Linked DNA regions of Prochlorococcus marinus str. MIT 9312. The protein of the gene in region 2 interacts with the protein of the main gene of each other region in a pairwise test. Links are inferred from orthologs where the notes say so. Each region holds a gene or a part of one and is shown on either strand. Other genes may lie near its edges.

Evidence for each region. Proteins that work in one complex are often made in the same cells at the same time.
Region 1: the proteins of eno (region 2) and rpe interact in binary tests that used the Escherichia coli proteins (3 or more experiments, as listed by UniProt). The link is inferred for Prochlorococcus marinus str. MIT 9312 from one-to-one orthologs.

What each region holds. Positions count from the first base shown.
Region 1 is NC_007577.1:717,929-723,456, forward strand. The notes cover bases 2,569-5,504. They hold rpe (ribulose-phosphate 3-epimerase), read right to left. Parts: upstream 4,448-5,504; coding sequence 3,689-4,447; downstream 2,569-3,688. Other genes in these bases: lptB (LPS export ABC transporter ATP-binding protein), read left to right, coding at 2,569-2,622; ccsB (c-type cytochrome biogenesis protein CcsB), read left to right, coding at 2,737-3,666; glpX (class II fructose-bisphosphatase), read left to right, coding at 4,637-5,504. In the rest of the region: translational GTPase TypA, read left to right, coding at 1-1,429; PMT9312_RS03955 (DUF309 domain-containing protein), read left to right, coding at 1,441-1,809; more of lptB, read left to right, coding at 1,894-2,568; more of glpX, read left to right, coding at 5,505-5,528. UniProt on the Escherichia coli protein: Catalyzes the reversible epimerization of D-ribulose 5-phosphate to D-xylulose 5-phosphate.
Region 2 is NC_007577.1:198,887-206,851, reverse strand. Bases 2,689-5,633 are described here. They hold eno (phosphopyruvate hydratase), read right to left. Parts: upstream 4,835-5,633; coding sequence 3,542-4,834; downstream 2,689-3,541. Other genes in these bases: PMT9312_RS01055 (ATP-dependent Clp protease ATP-binding subunit), read left to right, coding at 5,100-5,633; PMT9312_RS01065 (ABC1 kinase family protein), read left to right, coding at 2,689-3,536. In the rest of the region: PMT9312_RS01085 (sodium-dependent bicarbonate transport family permease), read left to right, coding at 1-37; PMT9312_RS01080 (P-II family nitrogen regulator), read left to right, coding at 40-321; PMT9312_RS01075 (NAD(P)/FAD-dependent oxidoreductase), read right to left, coding at 345-1,301; PMT9312_RS01070 (hypothetical protein), read left to right, coding at 1,555-1,869; more of PMT9312_RS01065, read left to right, coding at 1,869-2,688; more of PMT9312_RS01055, read left to right, coding at 5,634-7,856; preprotein translocase subunit SecE, read left to right, coding at 7,918-7,965. UniProt on the Escherichia coli protein: Catalyzes the reversible conversion of 2-phosphoglycerate (2-PG) into phosphoenolpyruvate (PEP). It is essential for the degradation of carbohydrates via glycolysis.

The sequences.
Region 1 (5,528 bases), 520 kb from region 2 along the record:
ACTTAGGCCTATAGTTTTTGTAAATAAAATTGATAGACCAAGAGTAGTACCAGAAATAGCAATTGATAAGGTCCTTGATTTGTTTTTAGAATTAGGAGCAGATGATGATCAATGTGATTTTCCTTATCTTTTTGGTAGCGGCCTATCTGGTTTTGCAAAAGAAGAGATGGAATCTAATAGTGACAATATGATGCCTCTTTTTGAAGCTATAATCAGACATGTTCCACCTCCAGTAGGTGACTCAAATAAGCCTCTTCAACTACAAATAACTACTTTGGATTATTCTGATTTCTTAGGCAGAATTGTAATTGGAAAAATTCATAATGGAACTATAAGAAATGGTCAACAAGCTAGCTTAATTAAAGAAAATGGAAAAACTATTAAAGGCAAGGTTAGTAAACTACTAGGCTTCGAGGGATTACAAAGAATTGATATAAATGAAGCATTCGCAGGCGATATTGTTGCTGTTTCTGGTTTCGATGACGTCAATATTGGTGAGACCATAGCATGTCCCGATTCTCCTCATCCTCTTCCATTAATCAAAGTTGATGAACCTACCTTAAATATGACTTTTGTTGTCAATGATTCCCCATTTGCGGGTAAGGAAGGGAAATTTGTTACTAGTAGACAATTAAAAAATAGATTGGAGAGGGAACTTCTAACAAATGTTGCCCTAAGGGTCGAAGAAACTGATTCGCCTGACAGGTTCTCAGTTTCAGGAAGAGGAGAATTACATTTAGGGATTTTGATTGAAACTATGAGAAGAGAGGGTTTTGAGTTTCAAATCTCACAACCTCAAGTAATTTTTAGAGAAATTGATAATGTTGAATGTGAGCCTATAGAGACTTTGGTTTTAGATGTGCCTGAAGTCTCTGTTGGTTCATGTATAGAGAAACTTGGATCTAGAAAGGCAGAGATGAAAAACATGCAGACAAGTTCAGATGGAAGAACTCAATTAGAATTTCTTGTGCCATCAAGAGGATTAATTGGATTTCGTGGTGAATTTGTTCGGATGACGAGAGGTGAAGGTATCATGAGTCACTCTTTTTATGAATATAAACCTAAAACAGGAGATTTTGAAACTAGGAGAAATGGAGTTCTTATAGCTTTTGAGGAAGGTGTGGCAACATTTTATGCTCTAAAGAATGCAGAAGATAGGGGCGTTTATTTTATTAAACCAGGAGTTAAAGTTTATAAGGGAATGATCATTGGAGAGAATAATCGACCTCAGGATCTTGAGTTAAATATATGTAAAACTAAGCAGTTGACTAATATGAGGTCTGCAGGTGCAGAAGAACTTGATACTTTGCAGTCACCTGTTGATATTACTCTTGAAAGAGCACTTGAATATATTGGCCCAGATGAAATGCTGGAGGTAACACCCGAATCAATAAGAATGAGAAAAATAAATAAGAAGAAAAAATATTAATAATTAATTTTATGAATGAAGAAAGTACAAAAAGTTTTAAAGATTCCCTTTTTAATGCTTTAAATCTTTTTAATAATCATGAATGGTATGAGGCTCATGATGCTTTTGAAGAGATTTGGAATTCTGTTGATGGTGACGAAAGACAAGTTATCCAGGGAATCTTACAAGTATCTGTCTCGCAGTTTCACTTAAGTAAGGGTAATTTAAATGGAGCAACCATTTTGCTGGGCGAGGGTTTAGGTAGAATAAAAACTAGAACCCAGATTAATTTAGGTATTGATCTAGAATCCTTCTGCCTATGTTTAGAAGATTTATTAAGGAAATTGCAATACAAAGAGATATTAAATGAGAATGATAAGCCTTTTTTGAAAGTTCTTTGAAGAATATGAATATATCTTTCTCTTTAATTAATCTATTATTAATTTTTTTCAAGAAAATAAGATAACTTATCGATCTCAATGAAGATGAACTTAGAAATTCAAAATGTATCCCTTTCAATTAAGGGAAGATTAATTGTAAAGGATGTTTCCATAACTGTAAATCCAGGAGAGGTTGTAGGTTTGATGGGACCTAATGGTGCAGGGAAAACTACCACTTTTAATCTTGCAGTTGGGAATATAAAACCTGATAAAGGTAGAGTTTTAATGAATGGTAAAAATATAACTAATCTTCCACTCTCAAATAGATCAAGACTTGGGTTGGGTTATTTAACTCAGGAGGCGAGTATATTTAGAGACCTAACTGTTAAAGATAATATAGATTTGGCTTTGCAGAATTCATCTTATAGTAAAGCGGCAATTAGAAATAGAAGAGAACAATTAATTAATGAATTTAATTTGAATAACTTTGTAGATAATTATGGTTATCAACTTTCAGGAGGAGAAAGAAGGAGGTGTGAGATAGCGAGAGCTCTCACTGTAGGAAGAAAAGGGCCTAAGTATTTATTACTCGACGAACCCTTCGCTGGAATCGATCCTCTGGCTGTTAATGATTTAAAGAAACTAATTCTTAAATTAAGTTCTAATGGGGTAGGGATTCTTATTACAGACCATAATGTGAGGGAAACCCTTTTAATTACAAACAAGTCATATGTATTAAGTGAAGGAAAAATTTTAGCTTACGGATCATCAAGTGAATTAGCATATAATCCAATAGTCAAGAAGTATTATCTAGGGGAAAATTTCAAACTCTGATATCCTTTTTCAAAAAAAATTTAAAACTTTATTATTAAAAAGTTACTCATATAAGGATGATTTAAATTATTATTTGGGTGTCATTGATTATTAAAACTGGATAAATTTCTAGAAATGATACTAGATAACCTTTTTAAAAATTTAATATATGACCCAGTTTCAGCGTTAGGTATTTTAGTCTTTTATATTTTATTAGTTAATTTACCAATATCTTTAGGTGCAGTTTTCAAAAAGAAGTCTTTTTTTATTGTAAAACTACTTACGATTTTAGTGAATTTATTAATAACATTACAATTACTTTTTAGGTGGTCAATTTCTGGACATTTCCCAGTTAGCAACTTGTATGAATCTCTTTATTTCCTTGCTTGGGGAATCTCAATGGGGCAACTATATATTGAGAGGGAATACTCATCTCCAATAATTCCGTCAATAGCAATACCCATTGAGTTGCTGACCGTGGCCTTTGCTTGTTTTGTATTGCCTGACGATTTGAAATTATCATCTAACTTGGTCCCAGCTTTAAGATCTAGTTGGCTAGTAATGCATGTTAGTGTCGTAATGCTTAGTTATGCGGCACTAATAATAGGGTCTCTACTGTCAGCTTCTGTTTTGTTTATTAATAGGAATAAACCGCTTCAAATTAGAAGTAGTTCTACAGGTATAGGAGGGTTCAAATTTTTTAATAACAATTATTTAAATGATTTAGCTGACCCTGTTGAATTTTCTCATTCAGAAGAATTAGATACATTAAGTTATCGTTCTATATTAATAGGTTTTGTACTTTTAACTCTCGGTTTAATTTCAGGCGCGGTTTGGGCTAATGAGGCATGGGGAACATGGTGGAGTTGGGATCCAAAGGAAACATGGGCATTTATCACATGGTTATTTTATGCAGCATATTTGCATATGAGAATAAGTAAGGGTTGGCAAGGAAGAAGACCAGCTTTATTAGCAACTTCAGGTTTCTTAGTTGTTATAGTATGTTATTTAGGTGTTAATTTTTTAGGAATAGGTTTACATAGTTATGGATGGATATTTGGATGATTAGCTAATCTCCCAGAATTATTTATTGAGGTTCTGAAACCACTTTGCCATTTTGTGCTTCTTTCGCAACTTTTCTCAAGTCATCACATCCCTCTTTTAATGTTGGGTAGGCAAACATTCCACTGCCTGCAATAAAACAATTGGCACCAGCATCGGCACACTGTGAAATAGTCCAATTTGCTTTTATACCTCCATCAACTTCAATGTCGACATCTAAGTTTTTTTCAATAACAAAGTTTCTTATTTTTCTGATTTTATTAAGCATTGTTGGTATATAAGCTTGTCCGCCAAAACCTGGATTAACTGTCATAACCAAAACATGATCAACCATATCCATAATGTTTTCAATCATTTCAAATGGAGTATGAGGATTTAATGCAACAGAAGGAGAACCTCCTAGGTCTCTTATTCTTCCGAGAACTCTATGCAAATGAATATTTGCTTCGGCATGAGCTATTACTACACCTGGTTCACCATTTGCTCCTTTTGTAGCGTTTACATACGATTCCAGCATGGTTTCACAATTGTATTGGCTCACCATTAATTGAGTTTCAAATGGGACATTGCAATATTTCCTGCATGCAGCAATCATCTCAGGACCGAATGTAAGATTTGGTACGAAATTTCCATCCATTACATCAAATTGAATTCTATCTACCCCAGCTTCCTCGAGTTCTTTCACACATGCTCCCATATTTGCCCAATCTGCTGGTAAAACGGAAGGAATTATTTGAATTGGTCTATTGACACCAGCTAATTTTGTTTGATTTGACTCAGTCATTTAATTTTTAAAATATTTAATAAAGATACTATATTTAGTTGTTTATTCCTAATTTCAAGTCACGGCCTGATAAAGTAACAGCTGTAAAGAGTTAAAAAAAGCTTACTAGCGTAATAATTCTCATAAAAAATGACATTTTTTGTGAGATCATACTCTAAACCTTTTAGAAAAACCCTCAAAAATTTAATTGTGAATCAAACTTTAATTCAAGAAATTCTCGAAGTAGTCGAGCAAGCAGCAATTGCCTCAGCAAAACTAACAGGACTTGGTCAAAAAGATGAAGCGGATGCTGCAGCTGTAGAAGCAATGAGATTGCGAATGGGCAAAATTGAGATGAAAGGGAAAATTGTTATTGGAGAAGGTGAAAGAGATGAAGCACCTATGCTTTATATAGGTGAAGAGGTAGGAAGTGGAAGTGGTCCAGGAGTTGACTTTGCAGTAGATCCTTGTGAAGGAACAAATCTTTGTGCGAATAATCAAAGAGGTTCTATGGCGGTTTTGGCAGCCTCTGATACCGGCGGTCTTTTTAATGCTCCTGATTTTTACATGAACAAATTAGCAGCTCCTCCAGCTGCGAAAGGGAAAGTAGATATTAGAAATTCGGCTACTGAAAACTTGAAGATTCTTAGTGATTGCTTGGATCTTTCTATTGATGAACTTACTGTTGTTGTAATGGATAGAACTAGGCATAAAGATTTAATTAAAGAGATTCGAGGATGTGGTGCTAAAGTACAACCGATTTCTGATGGTGATGTTCAAGCTGCTATTGCATGTGGCTTCGCAGGTACTGGAACTCATTGCTTAATGGGTATAGGTGCAGCTCCAGAAGGTGTTATTTCGGCTGCCGCAATGAGAGCTCTAGGAGGACACTTTCAAGGACAACTAGTTTATGATCCAGCAATCGCTCAAACTTCTGAATGGGCTGACTATACAAAAGAGGGAAATATAAAACGACTAAATGAAATGGGTATAACGGATATAGATAAAATCTATGAAGCTAATGAATTGGCATCGGGAGAAAATGTTGTGTTCGCTGGAAGTGGTATAACTGATGGATTATTATTTGACGGAGTTAAATTCG
Region 2 (7,965 bases):
TTTAGTAAATACCATTATCCCACTTTCTCCTTTATAAAGATGAAAAGATTAGACTTAATATTTAGTGAAAGAGAACTAGATGCAATCATTAAAACATTAGAAAAAGCTAATGTTCCTGGATATACAGTTATGAAACACGCCACAGGTAGGGGGCCTGAAAGAGTGGTCACTGAAGATATGGAATTTACAGGCTTAGGTGCAAATGCTCATGTAATTGTTTTTTGTGAGCAAGAATTAATAGATAAAATGAGAGATAACATTAGGGAAGATTTAAGCTATTACGGCGGAGTCGCTTATATTTCTGAAGCAACACCCCTCTAAATTAAAGAAGTAATATTTATTTTTTAAGAATGAATCCAATCAACTCTTATATTTTTTCTACTATTCAAATATCTATCAATTGACATTGCGGCAATACATCCATCTGAAGCTGCAACAACGGCTTGCTTAAATGGTGTATTTCTTATATCTCCAATAGCCCATACTCCATCAGAGTTTGTAGACATAAAGTCATCCACAATAACTCCTCCGTCATCTTTTAAAGCAATTTGATCCCCTAAAAAATCAGTAATTGGCTTTGAACCACTCATGTAGACAAAGACTCCATCTAAATTTAAATTAATAGGATTTTCTTCTTGCTTATTTTTTACAATAACCCCATTTACCCCCATATCATCACCCAATATTTCCAATAATCTCGTTCTACTCCAATGCTTTATATTTGAATTATCAATCAATTCCATAGCTTCTTCATTATCTGATTTAGGATCACTTGATGTAATCCAATGTACAGTAGAAGCAAATTTAGTAAGAACAGTTGCCTCTTCAATTGCCTCCTTGTTCACTCCAACAACGGCAACTTCTCTATTTTTATAAAAAGCTCCATCACATGTAGCACAATAACTTACTCCTTTGCCAAGAAAATCAGCTTCACCCTTAAATGATGCAGGCCTACCCATAGCTCCACTTGCAAGAACAAGTGCTTTGGCCTTGAAGGTGCCCTCAGGCGTAAAAACCGTTTTCCATTCTCCACTAGCGTCTATTCCAAACACTTGTGCTCTTCTGTAGTCTGTACCGTATTGCACAGCCTGTTCTCTCATTAAAGTAAGTAATTTCTCTCCACTTATATCAACTGGCACGCCTGGATAATTAGCTATCTGATGAGTTATTGCTAAGGCGCCAACAGATGGATTTTTATCTAAAATTACCGTCTTTAAGTTTGAACGAGATGTATAAAGTGCGCAAGTACATCCTGCCGGACCTCCTCCGATAATAACTACATCTGACTCGATGATTTCCAATTTAATAAAACTCCTTTTATTAGTTAATTAGATGAGTTTTTGGTTAGAAGATATCTTTAATGTTAAAACCTAACCTTTATATAGATATAAGTTAAAAGAAAAAATAGAAAAAAGCATAATATAGAAACAATCTTACATAGGATATATAAAAAAAATTAATTATCAAAATGATCAATTACGTGAAATGTTCTTTATTGATCTATTATTAGTTAATGTCGAGTAAATTAATTGCAATAGAAACATTATATTTTTCATGACCAACTCTGATTACCTTCTAAAAGCTGCAATTAAAAAAGTAACCGAAAAATTCAACGAGATATTGGTTGGGAAAATTGAAGAAGCAACAAATATTGCTCAGGATGCTCCGGAAATCCTCAAAAAAGAATTTGATAGTTTAAAGGATTCCATCATCGAAGAAGCCTCAAGAATGGAGAAAGCAGAGAATGTTCAAGAAAATAAAACCACAAATACTTATCAAAATTCGAAAATAAAAAAAGCTTTAAATGAAATAGAAGGTATCAATAAGCAAATTGATCTATTTAATAAAACAATAAATAATCAAATTTAATGAGTTATCACATTCTTCATTATCGTTTAAAAAAATTGAAGAGAGGCTTTCTTATTTGGATAACCCTTATTTCGCTATTAATAAATTTGTGGCTAGATAATATTAGATTTACAATTTTCCAAACTAAGAGCAATAAAAAAAGTAGGGTCCAAATTAAACGAGCTAAGTGTTTTACTAATCAATTAATTAAGCTTGGTTCAGCATTTATTAAAATTGGACAATTACTATCAGCGAGACCTGATTTAATTCCTAATACCTGGATACAGGAATTAGCTAAATTACAGGATCAAGTTCCTAATTTTTCATTTGAACAAGTTGAAGAAACTATCAGAGAAGAAATAGGATCAAAATTTAATGAAATAGATTTTATAATAACTGATCCTGTTGGATCAGCATCACTAGCTCAGGTTCATAGGGCGACTTTAAAAGATGGTAAGAATGTAGTATTTAAAGTTCAAAGACCCAATTTAAAAGAATTGTTTGTTATCGATTTAGGTATAATGCAGCAAATAGCAGGATTATTGCAGAAAAATAAGAATTGGAGTCGAGGTAGAAACTGGATTGAGATTGCTAAAGAGTGTAGGAAAGTTCTTATGAAGGAGCTTGATTTTAAGTGTGAAGCGCAATATGCAGCAAGATTTAGACAGCAATTTCTTGATGATGAAAATGTTGAAATTCCTGAAGTAATTTGGGATATGAGTAGCGAAAAAGTGCTTTGTTTAAGTTATCTAGAGGGAACAAAAATAAGCGATTTAGAAAAATTAGAATCCCAAAAAATTGATTTGCCAAAAATTGCAGAAATAGGTGCCATCAGCTACTTAAAACAATTAGTAAATTACGGTTTTTTTCATGCAGACCCTCATCCAGGGAATCTAGCAGTTTCAAATACAGGTAAATTGATTTTTTATGATTTTGGCATGATGGGGAATATCTCCAATAACCTTCAAACAAGATTAGGGGGGATGGTTAAGGCTGCAGCTTTAAGAGATGCCTCATCACTTGTAAGTCAATTACAACAAGCTGGTCTAATTTCAAAAGATATTGATATCGGGCCAGTAAGAAGATTAGTTAGATTAATGCTTAAAGAAGCCTTAACTCCTCCATTTAGTTCAAATATTATTGAAAAATTATCTGGAGATTTATACGAACTTGTTTATGAAACACCATTTCAACTGCCTGTGGATCTAATCTTTGTAATGAGAGCTTTATCAACTTTTGAAGGAGTTGGTAGAATGCTTGACCCAGGGTTTAACCTTGTATCAGTTACCAAGCCTTATTTAATAGAACTTATGACTTCTAATAATCAAACTCCTAACGATTTAATTAACCAATTTGGAAGGCAAGTAGGTGAACTAGGATCCAAAGCTGTAGGAATTCCCAAAAGAATAGATGAAAGTTTAGAAAGATTAGAGCAGGGAGATTTACAATTGCAAATAAGAATGGGGGAGTCTGATAGACAATTCAAAAAAATGTTTACCGCTCAAAAAACTTTAGGCCATTCAATTCTTATAGGAAGCTTATCAATTGCATCCGCTTTACTTGTAACTAATAAACAAAATAATTTTGCATTGTTACCATTATTTTTTGCAGTACCAATAAGTATTGATTGGATAAAATGCCAATTAATTATGAGTAAAGGCTCACGTTTAGAAAAACTTAAGCGCTAGAAAAACTATATATTTTTGGGTCCTAAACCTAAAGCTCCAGCGAATCTTGCTTGATTTCCCAACTCCTCCTCAATTTTTAAAAGCCTATTATATTTAGCAATCCTTTCACTTCTACTCAAAGAGCCGGTCTTGATCTGACCAGATCTTGTGGCGACAGATAAATCAGCAATTGTTGTATCTTCAGTCTCACCACTTCTATGACTTATCACACTTGTAAAACCAGAAGTTTTGGCTAACTCAATAGCTTCCAAAGTTTCAGTTAATGTTCCAATTTGATTTACCTTTATTAGGATTGAATTAGCAGATTTTTCCATAATCCCTTTCCTTAACCTTTCTGTATTAGTAACGAATAAATCATCACCTACGAGCTGAACTTTATTTCCTAATTCTTTATTTAATTCTGACCAACCCTCCCAATCATCCTCTGCTAAACCGTCCTCTATTGAAACTATTGGATAATTAGAAACTAATCTTGAAAGATATGAAATCATTTCAGAACTATTTAAACTTTTTCCTTCATATTTATAAATACCATCACTATAAAATTCAGTACTAGCAGCATCTAAAGCTAAAGATACTTGCTCACCAGGAATAAATCCGGCTTTTTGAATTGCTTCTAATAATAAGTCCCCTGCTTCTTCGCTGGATGACAAATTAGGTGCAAATCCTCCCTCATCGCCTACAGCAGTAGATAGACCTTTTTTATCAAGTAATGATTTTAATGAGTGAAAAATTTCAGTACCCATTCTTAATGATTCACTAAAATTTTGAACTCCATGTGGGACAAGCATAAATTCCTGAAAATCAAGACTATTTGGAGCATGAGCACCACCATTTATTACATTCATCAATGGGACTGGAAGAAGATTGGATAATGGATCTCCAAGATACCTATAAAGGGGCACGTCTAAAGCATTTGCTGATGCTCTAGCAGTTGCAAGACTTACTGCAAGGATAGAATTTGCTCCAAGGTTAGACTTATTAAAAGTCCCATCAATTTCAATCATTAATTTATCTACTGTAGTTTGATCTAAAGCTGACAAACCACATAAAGCAGGCGATATTGTTTCATGAATTTTATTAACAGCGTTTAAAACACCTTTCCCCATATATTTTGAACCGCCATCTCTTAATTCATGCGCCTCATGAGCACCAGTGCTGGCTCCGCTAGGCACAATTGCTCTACCACTTGCCCCACATTCCAAAAATACTTCTGCCTCTACAGTCGGATTGCCTCTTGAATCAAGGACTTGCCTTGCTTCAATAGTATCAATAAGAAAATCAATAGTTTCTTTCACAATTTAATTATTACTATTTAAATCCTATTAATAGCTGAACTATTTGGCTAATATCTGAAATATATATGTTAATCAAATATAATTTTTTTTGATTTCAGAACAACTTAGATATGAATTAAGAGTTTTATTAATTCCAAACTCTACACAACCCCTTTGATAAACATGCTTTTAAATTTCATCTTACAATTTGAAAATTATTGGATGATTATTAATGCAGATTCTATTTAGAATATTAATTAATAATCAACTATAGTTTTTATAGTTTATGAGAGAAACCCTTACATCCAGTCCTGAACTTTTTAGCGATATAAGTTGGAATCTTCTTCTATTAGGTGAAGAAACCGCAAAAAAATGGGATCATAGCGAATTTAATATTGAACACATAATTCATACATTGTTCTCATCAAGAGAATTCTTTGCTTTCATTGAGAAATTATCAATCGACCAAGATACAGTTTTAGATATAACAGAAGATTTTTTAGAAGAGACACCAACAAATGAGTCAGATATTTTTACTATCGGAGAAGATTTAGAAATTTTATTAGATAATGCAAATCAAATTAAAATTCAATGGGGATCGAGATTAATAGAAATCCCTCATTTACTAATTGCTCTTGGAAGAGATTTAAGAATTGGTAATTATGTTTTTGAAGAAGGCAATCTTTCAATGGAAAAATTAGAGGAAGAATTAAAGTTTTTCCCAAATATTAATCAATCAAAAGATTCTGTTGATTATAAGAACGTAATTGAATTAAATAATCAATCTAATTTTGAATCAAGCAAAGATACTTTAGTTAAAGAGGACAAATCAGAAAAAGCTATTGTTCCATTACCTAAAAGTGAACTTCAAATCAAAACCAAAAAACAAGTTGAACAAGATGAAAATGTTCTTTTAATTTATGGAAAAGATTTAACAGAATCAGCTAAAAAAGGCTTATTGGATCCTGTTATAGGAAGAGAAAATGAGATCAATAATTTAATGAGGGTGCTCTGCCGAAGAAACAAAAATAACCCCATACTTATCGGCAATCCAGGAGTTGGTAAAACCTCAATTGCGAAATTACTTGCACAATTAATTGTAGACAAAAAAGTTCCTGATTCTTTAAAAGACTTTAAAATTATTTCACTTGACTTGGGGGCATTAGTTTCTGGGACAAAATTCAGAGGCCAACTAGAAGAACGATTAAGCTTAATCCTGCAGGAATTAAAAGATCCAAGCCAAGGAATGATTTTATTTATTGATGAAATTCACTCAATATTAAGTTCTGACAGATCTACTACAGATATTAGTAATATCTTAAAACCTTTACTAGCTGAAGGAGAACTTAGATGTATTGGTACAACCACACCTGAGAAATTTCGTGAAACTATTGAAAAAGATCAGGCATTGAATAATTGCTTTCAAAAGATAGCTGTTAATGAACCTTCAGTAGAATTGAGCGCAAAAATACTGCAAGGTATCAAAAAGAAATATGAATTACATCATGGCATCAGAATTTCTGAAGACGCAGTTAATTATTCTGCAAAACTGGCCGACAGATACATCAACGATAAATGTCTTCCTGATAAAGCAATAGATTTAATTGATGAAGCAGCTGCACAGTTAAAAATCGAGTCTAATAAAAAGCCTCAAATAATTCTCCAACAAGAAAACAAAATTTATACTATCGATGAAAAACTGAATAATTTGCAAGGTGAAAATATCGAAGTGCAAGAAAAACTATTAAATATGAAGCAACAAGCACAGTCAAAATTGAATGTTCTTTTTGAGAATTGGAATAATTTGCGGGAAAAAATGGAACAATTAGCTATCTTGATGACAGAAAAAGATAAGCTAACTAAACAAATTAAAGACAAATCAAATCACAAGATTGAAAATAATCTGAATTTTTTAGAAAAACTTGAAGAAGATTTAAGTGAAATTGAGAATGAAATACAAAACGTTGAAGAAAATTTTAATAAAATAAAGAAAAATAGAAATTCCCCTTTTAAATATCAAGTTGAACCTGATGATATCGCTGATGTTATCTCAAAAATCACAGGTATTCCAATTTCTAAAGTCGTTTCAAATGAACGTAAGAAATTAGTCAATCTTGAGAAAGAATTAAGTGAAAAAGTTATTGGACAAGAAAAAGCTATAGAAGCTGTTTCTGCTGCAATCAGAAGGGCTCGCGTTGGCATGAAAAGTCCTAAAAGACCTATTGGATCTTTTTTATTTATGGGTCCTACAGGTGTTGGTAAAACAGAATTAGCAAAGTCTCTTGCATCATCTTTATTTGATGAAGAAGAGGCACTTTTAAGATTAGACATGAGTGAATATATGGAGAAAAATGCAGTAGCAAGACTTTTGGGAGCTCCACCAGGTTATGTTGGTTATGAAGAGGGAGGACAATTAACTGAAGCTGTCAGACGCAAACCCTATTCAGTAATACTTCTTGATGAGATAGAAAAAGCTCATACAGAAGTTTTTAATATCCTTTTACAAGTCTTAGATGAAGGAAGATTAACTGATTCTCAAGGAAGGACCGTAGACTTCAAAAATACAGTAATCATTATGACAAGTAACCTAGCCGGGAAATTTATACTTGAGTATTCACAAAAGATTTCTAAGAGTGAGGGAAAGTTAGAAAAAGATCAACAAATTCTAGATGATTCTATTAGTAATACATTGTCTTCAATTTTTAGACCGGAATTTTTAAATAGAATTGATGAAGTAGTAAAGTTTGATCCATTATCTATTGATGAACTTCAAAAAATAATTATTCTACAAACAGAAGATTTAAAAAATCTGCTTCTTGAACAGAAAATAAATATCACTATAGACAAAAAAGTTATCAATAAAATTGCAAACGATTCTTACGAACCTAAATATGGCGCTAGACCTCTTAGTAGGGAACTTAGAAGACAAATAGAAAATCCCTTAGCTGCAAAACTTTTAGAGGATAACTTTAAAAACAAAAAAAATATCACAATTAAACTTAACCCCTCTAAAAAGGATGAGATTGTTTTCAGACCTAGCTGAGGAGTAAATTGATAAGCTAAAATAAAAATTAAAGCGTAAAGCTTAATTTCAAAAAAAATTTGTGACAAGTCCTACTACTAATAAAGAGCCTCTAAAAAAGGATTCCCCT